3 regions of the Streptomyces sp. NPDC005262 genome follow, and region 2 is predicted to be linked to each of the others. Evidence: riboswitches for the same ligand, from Rfam matches in the RefSeq annotation. Region 2 holds a riboswitch; each other region holds the start of a gene.

Region 1 (2,255 bases), on a different contig from region 2:
GCGCATGAACTCGTCCGGGATCCAGTGCGCCAGGTTGAGGTTGTGCGTACGCCGCTGGTCCTCACCCGTGTTGTCGCGCAGCTCCAGGAACTCCTCGATGTCCGCGTGCCACGTCTCCAGGTAGACGGCGGCGGCGCCCTTGCGGCGGCCGCCCTGGTTCACCGCGGCGACCGAGGCGTCGAGTGTCTTGAGGAACGGCACGATGCCGTTGGAGTGCCCGTTGGTGCCGCGGATCAGTGAACCGCGGGCGCGGATCCGGGAGTACGAGAGGCCGATGCCGCCCGCGTGCTTGGAGAGCCGTGCCACCTGGTGGTAGCGGTCGTAGATCGAGTCGAGCTCGTCCAGCGGCGAGTCCAGCAGATAGCAGGAGGACATCTGCGGGTGCCGGGTGCCGGAGTTGAAGAGCGTGGGGGAGGAAGGGAGGTAGTCGAGGCGGCTCATCAGGCCGTACAGCGAGGCGACCTCGTCCAGTGCGCGCGCCGAGTCGTTCTCGGCGAGACCGGCCGCGACCCGCAGCATGAAGTGCTGGGGCGTCTCGATGACCTGACGGGTGTGCGGGTGGCGCAGCAGATAGCGGCTGTGCAGCGTCCGCAGCCCGAAGTAGCCGAACCGGTCGTCGGCGCCGTCGGCGAGCGACTGCTCGACCAGCGCGTCGAGCCGGGCCGCGTGGAGCGCGACGAACGCGGCCGTGCGGTCCGCGATCAGACCCTCGTGGTGGCCGACGGCGACCGAGGCGGAGAAGGACACCGCGCCCTGACCGGCCGCCTCGTCCGCGATGGTGCGGGTGAGGAGGCGGGCGGCGAGCCGGGAGTACGCGGGGTCCTCGGAGATCAGACCCGCGGCGGCCTCGGTGGCCAGCGAACGGAGCTCTGCTTCGTCCGACCGGGCGTTGCGGCCGCGCAGTGCGGCGGCGGCGACGCGACCGGGGTCGGTGTCGGGCAGATCGACGGTGAGGTCGGTCAGGGTCCGCAGCAGTGCGGTCCCGGGCCCGTCGTTCGTGGTTCCCGTGGACTCGGCGACTGAAGCCGGATCGGCTGGCGCGATGGTCATGTGGTGCTCTCCCTCGCTCGGCTCGGGGCCGGGCGGGGAGCGGGGGCAGCCGGGCAGAGGCGTGCCCGGGAAAGGGGACAGCACTCCGTGCGGCGTCCACCGGCCCATCCGCGAGGCCCGGACGTCTGGGCGTCCGGATCGGTCGAGCCGGACGCGCTGTCGGCAGGTCCTCGGACTTACAGGGTGCGCAAAAGTACACCGATCACACCGTTGCGGGACAGTTCCGGATTCCCACCGGATTTCCCTGCGGCGACAGCGAGCACGAGCATACATGTGGGGGCCGCCCGTTGAGGCAGCCCCCACATGTTGTGTCGTTCGGGGTTCACAGGGTGAGGCTGTAAGTGAGCAGCTGGAGACCTGGAACGGGATACCAGTCGCGCTCCGGAGTCCGTACGAAGCCCAGGCGCCCGTAGATCCGGTGGGCGGCGAGCATGGTCGACTGCGTCGACAGGACGAGCCTCACGACGCCGTCGGTACCCCGTGCGCGGTCGATACAGGCCCGTACGAGCGCCTCGCCCGCCCCGAGGCCACGCGCCTCCCGCGCGACGGCGAGCATCCGGAATTCGGCCTCGCCGGGGCCGGCGATGTCGGCCCACGGGTTGCCGGGCGGTGCGTATGTCACGCCGCCCAGTACCCGGCCGTCGGCGCCGACCGCGACGAGCACGTCGGCCTCGGCGGCACGGCGCGGCACGTCGCGGAGTTGCCCGAGATACGGGTCGTCGGCACCGAGGTCGAGCAGGCCTTCGTCGAGGTACGCGTACGCGGTGATCTCGCCGAGGAGGTGGTGTTCGGTGGGGTCGACGGGCCTGATCGCTATGTCCATGGCGGCAGTGTGCCGTACGGGGGCGGGGCCCCGGGGGCAGCTGCCCCCGGTGGGCCAGGGTGCCGCCCCTGTCAGAAACCTGTGTGGCCCGGCCGGCGACGGATCTTTCCTCCGTCGCCGGCCGGGCCACATTTTCGACCGGCGTGCAGGCCTAGTTGGTCGACGGGCTCGTGTCGGGGGAGGAGGCCGGCTCAGGCCTGGCCAACGGGAGTTCGACCTTCACGCCCGGGTCGCCCGCGTCCGCCGTGTAGTCGGCCGGTGACGTCTCGTCGATTCCGGCCGGGGCCTTCACCGCGTTCAGGACGAACGTCAGCACCACCGTCACCACCACGTTCAGCACGAACGCGGTCAGGCCGATGTAGCCGATCTCGCCGATCCCCGG
Region 2 (2,255 bases):
GGGTCATCGTCTCCGCGGGTATGGCCATCGCGCTCGGCACCTACCTCGGCGGCTGGCGCATCATCCGCACCATGGGCAGTGGCCTCACCGAACTCAAGCCGCCGCAGGGCTTCGCCGCCCAGACCAGCGCGGCCACGGTCATCCTGGCCTCCTCGCACCTCGGCTTCTCCCTCTCCACCACCCAGTCGTGCTCCGGCGCGGTGATGGGTGCGGGCCTGGGCCGCCGGGGCGGTGTGGTCCGCTGGTCCACCGCGACCCGGATGTTCGTCGCCTGGGGTCTGACCCTGCCGGCCGCCGGTCTGGTCGGTGCGGGTGCGGAGTTCCTCACCAAGCAGGGCACCTGGGGTGTCGTCGTCGTCGCCATGCTGCTGATCGGCGGCTCCGCCGCCATCTGGCTGCTGTCCCGCCGCAAGCCGGTCGGTCACGGCGATGTCGCTCCCGCCGCCGAACCGGCGGGTGTCATCACCACCGCCATCGCGGCCGTCACCCCGCCGCCCACCGGGGCCGCCGCTCCGGCCACCACGGCGGACGCGACCGCAGCCACGGACCTCAAGTCCACCATCCCGGCCCCGGCCGGAACCGTCGCCGATCCGGCGCGGCCCGCCACGGTGTAAGGACAGATCACCATGAACATCGACTGGGCAGCTCTCGGCTCCGTCTTCGGCGTCTCGCTCGTCGTCACCGTGGCGCTGGTGGGCCTCTTCACCCTGGGCATCGTCGGCCTCTCCAAGCAGCCGGAACCGGCGGCGCAGGGCGGCTCCGGCTCGGGCTCCCTGGTACTCGCCCGCACCGGCGCCTACGTCTGCTTCGGGCTCTGCGCGGCCGCGGTCGCGTACGGGATCTATCTGATCGTCGCCTGAGCACCCACCCGCACGTCCCGTCGGGCCGGACACACCTCGCGTGTGTCCGGCCCGATGTGCGTCTGCGCACACTGCGCCACCGCAGGTCAAGGCCAGGTTGACGGGCATTCGCGGAGCGTGGTGGACTGCCGGAGCCATTTACGGCGACAGCAGAGGAAGCCGGTGCGAATCCGGCGCGGTCCCGCCACTGTCACCGGGGAGCAGTCCCCCACACCGGAAGTCACGGCTCGCGCAGGCGGGCTGGAAGGCCGGGGGAACTGCGGATCCGGGAGCCAGGAGACTCTCGCCGCCGGTCACGTCGAACCAGGGCGCGGACCCTGAGTGAGGACATATCGCCATGCCCGGCTGCCGTGCGTCGTCGTCCGTTTCTGTGCCGCTCCCACCGGGAGCCGGCTGTACGAAGGTCCTTCGAGGCGCAACGGCCGGCTGAACCGTGCGAGCCGACCGCATCTTCGCGTACGGCGCCACGGCCGGTCTGATCGGCGATCAGCTGCTCGGTGATCCCCGCCGGCGGCATCCGGTCGCCGCGTTCGGACGGGCCGCCGCGGCCGTCGAGCGCCGCCTGTGGCGCGACCACCGCGGGTGGGGCGCACTGCACACCCTGGTCTGCGCCGGAGGCGCCGCGGCCGGAGCCGCGCTGGCCGCCCGTGCCGTACGCCGTCGTCCCGCCGCATCCGTCGCCCTCACCGCCGCCGCCACCTGGTCGGTCGTCGGCGGCACATCGCTGGGGCGGGAGGCCCGCGCCATCGGCCGCGCGCTGTCCGCCGGTGACATCGCGCTGGCCCGTGAGCGGCTCCCCCATCTGTGCGGCCGCGACCCGCACTCCCTCGACGGGCCGCAGATCGCCCGCGCCGTGGTGGAGTCCGTAGCCGAGAACACCTCCGACGCGGTGGTCGGCGCGCTGGTGTGGGGCGCGCTGGGCGGCGTGCCCGGACTCGTCGCCTTCCGGGCCGTCAACACCCTCGACGCCATGGTCGGGCACAAGTCACCCCGCCATCTGCGCTACGGCTGGGCCTCGGCCCGGCTGGACGACGTCGTGGGCTGGCCCGGTGCCCGGCTCACGGCCGCGCTCGCCGTGGTTGCCGGTGGGCATCCACGTCGGGCGGTACGGGCCTGGCGGGCCGACGCCGGCAGCCACCCGAGCCCCAACGCGGGGCCGGTGGAGGCCTCGTTCGCGGGCGCGCTCGGCGTACGGCTCGGCGGGACCCTCGCGTACGGCGGCCGTGTCGAGCACCGGCCGGTGCTGAACGGCGCGGCCGGCCGTGCGGTGCGGACCGAGGACATCGAGCGCGCGGTGCGGCTGTCGCGCCGGGTGGGGGTGCTGGCCCTCGGCGTGTGCGCGGCGGGCCGGCTGATCGCGGGACGGCGGTCGTCCACGGGGCGGCGCCCGGCCGC
Region 3 (2,255 bases), on a different contig from region 2:
CCGCGGGTGTCGCGTCGGTCAGGGGCGACGCCGACGTCGACAACGTCGCGTCCCAGCACGTCATGGCAGCGGCCGGTATGCGCTTCGTCGGGGAGGAAGACCTGCTGAGGCACTATCGGATCGACTGGGCGGCCGAACGCGGGGGCGGAGCGACGGCGACGGACGGAGCCGACGGGTACGCGCCTTCTCCCCAGGTCTCCGCCCGACGTCCATCATGACGCCGGGTACCCGGGCGTCTCGACCCCTCCCACGGCTGAACCCGCCAGGCGGCTCCTGGCGGGTTCGGTCGTAGTGGTGTTTCGGCCGGTCAGCCGGCAGCGGTGGCCGTGCGGGACGCGGTGCCGTCCCCCGCCGGGACCGGGTGCGGTGCCGGCACCAGCAGCCGTTCGGTCAGGTAGCCGAAGACCAGACCGAAAGTGGTCCAGAGCGTGGCCTGAACGGCGAGGGTGGCGAGGCGGAACTCCCAGAGCAGGCTTGCCGGGAAGTCCTTGCCGACCTCGTTGAACGAGGGCAGAAAGGCGTAGGCGAGCCCGATGACGAGGACGTAGGCGGCCGATGCGGCAATCGTCGCGTTCCAGTTGCCCAGGCGAGGAGCCAGCCGCTTGCCGAGGATGACGGCCGCAACGGCGAGCAGCACACTCAGAGCGACCATGAGGAAGAACATGGCGGTGCGTTGGCCGATCGTGTCGGGGTTGCCGACGGCCGGCGGGTTGGCCGGGTATTTGAGGAACGGCACGACATACACGGTCAGCAGGGCGCCGAACGCGATCAGTGCGGCCGTGGCCCGGGGGCCGAATGTGCCGATGCGGCCGAGGGCGTAGCAGAAGACGAGCGCGGCGATGCCGCCGATGGCCACGCCGAAGACGAGGACACCGGTGGCGAGGCCGGCCGTGGACTGCATGGCACGGCTGACGAGTTCCTCGCCGCCGCCGTGGTCGTGGCTGTGCGCCTCTTCGAGGGCGATCGCCGCGTCGACCCGCGACTCTCCGAGGAAGTAGGCGACGGCAAGTGCGAGCGCACCCGCGACGAGGCCCGCCAGCATGCCGCGGACCAGCAGGGCTCTGACAGATATGGAGTTCATGAGGGGTTCCCCTGGCTTGCGCGGTGGGTCAGTGGCAGGGGAAACCGAGCAGGTGGCGACCGTCGTGGACCCACTCGTGGACACCCTCGCCGGAGATGACCGCGGTGGCACCCTGCTCGGCACCGACGAAGTACAGCAGGACGAGCATGAGAATGCCGAAGAAGACCGCCCAAGGGGCAATGGCCTTCAGTGAGATGGGGGTGATGGCGGGTGATGCGACGGCGGCGGGGGCAGCAGTCTGTGCCATGGCAGAACCTCCTGGGGGAACACGCGTCCCGATCGTGGTGCCTGAGACGACAGTGCTGGGTCTGACTTCCCGTACGGATACGGGTTCACAGTGGCGCGACCGTGCCGGATTCTCACCGGACTTCCATCACACCGTCGTCATGTTCGTCGCGACCATACCGTCTGGGAGCACCCTGCCGCCATGGCACCATCTGCCCACCCCTCAGCCCTGGATGCCATGGTGTGCTTACTGAAGAGGCCACAGTTCAGGGAGTTGACGCGGGTGTTCACGGTACGGGTGATGTTGATCTCACCGGCGCTCAACGTGGCGCTGCGCGAGGCCCGCTTCGACGGTGACACCCCGCTCGACGCGTCCGGCGTCCGACGAGCGCGTGCGGTCGCGGCCGAGGTGCCTGCCGCCGACCACCGGGTGCACGGCTCGGACGAGCGTTGCACCGGGACCGCCGAGGCGTTGGGGCTTCGATCGAAGCCCGAACCCGCCCTTCGCCGCTGGGACTTGGGGCGCTGGCGCGGACAACGGCTGGCGGAGGTGAGCCGGGACGAGCCGGAGGCGGTGTCGAACTGGCTGTCCGACCCCTCGGCGGCCCCGCACGACGGTGAGTCGCTACTGGATCTGCATGCCCGGGTAGGCGGCTGGCTGGATTCACTGCATGGGGAGGGTGCCGATGACGGTAGCGTGCTCGCCGTGGTCGAACCCGCGGCGGTGCGGGCCGCGATCGTGCATGCGCTGGGCCTTCCGCCGCAGGCCTTCTGGCGGTTGGACGTCGCTCCGCTGACGCTGACCGAGCTCAGCGGTCGGTCCGGGCGCTGGAATCTGCGTTGCGGGCGGCCCCTGAGCCCCGGAACCGACGAGACCCCAGCTGCGCACGGACGGTAGCCGGGGCAGTCGTCTCCGTGAAAGCTCGCGGGATCACCTACGCCGCTCCAC

The links. Region 2 has a riboswitch for cobalamin ahead of ACFYP5_RS05465 (cobalamin biosynthesis protein). Riboswitches for the same ligand answer to the same signal wherever they lie in the genome.
Region 1: another riboswitch for cobalamin. It lies ahead of ACFYP5_RS01320 (ribonucleoside-diphosphate reductase subunit alpha); the one in region 2 lies ahead of ACFYP5_RS05465 (cobalamin biosynthesis protein).
Region 3: another riboswitch for cobalamin. It lies ahead of ACFYP5_RS11780 (CbtB domain-containing protein); the one in region 2 lies ahead of ACFYP5_RS05465 (cobalamin biosynthesis protein).

The regions. Positions count from the first base shown of each region.
Region 1 covers NZ_JBIAKK010000001.1:312,072-314,326, reverse strand. The annotation lists gene ACFYP5_RS01320 (ribonucleoside-diphosphate reductase subunit alpha) at 1-1,050, opposite strand, end outside; cobalamin riboswitch at 1,194-1,332, opposite strand; gene ACFYP5_RS01315 (GNAT family N-acetyltransferase) at 1,373-1,873, opposite strand; gene mctP (monocarboxylate uptake permease MctP) at 2,025-2,255, opposite strand, start outside.
Region 2 covers NZ_JBIAKK010000002.1:62,636-64,890, forward strand. The annotation lists gene ACFYP5_RS05455 (anion permease) at 1-614, shown strand, start outside; gene ACFYP5_RS05460 (hypothetical protein) at 627-860, shown strand; cobalamin riboswitch at 1,012-1,143, shown strand; gene ACFYP5_RS05465 (cobalamin biosynthesis protein) at 1,294-2,255, shown strand, end outside.
Region 3 covers NZ_JBIAKK010000003.1:409,558-411,812, forward strand. The annotation lists gene ACFYP5_RS11770 (GNAT family N-acetyltransferase) at 1-218, shown strand, start outside; gene ACFYP5_RS11775 (CbtA family protein) at 308-1,081, opposite strand; gene ACFYP5_RS11780 (CbtB domain-containing protein) at 1,110-1,328, opposite strand; adenosylcobalamin (AdoCbl) riboswitch at 1,332-1,480, opposite strand; gene ACFYP5_RS11785 (histidine phosphatase family protein) at 1,608-2,204, shown strand.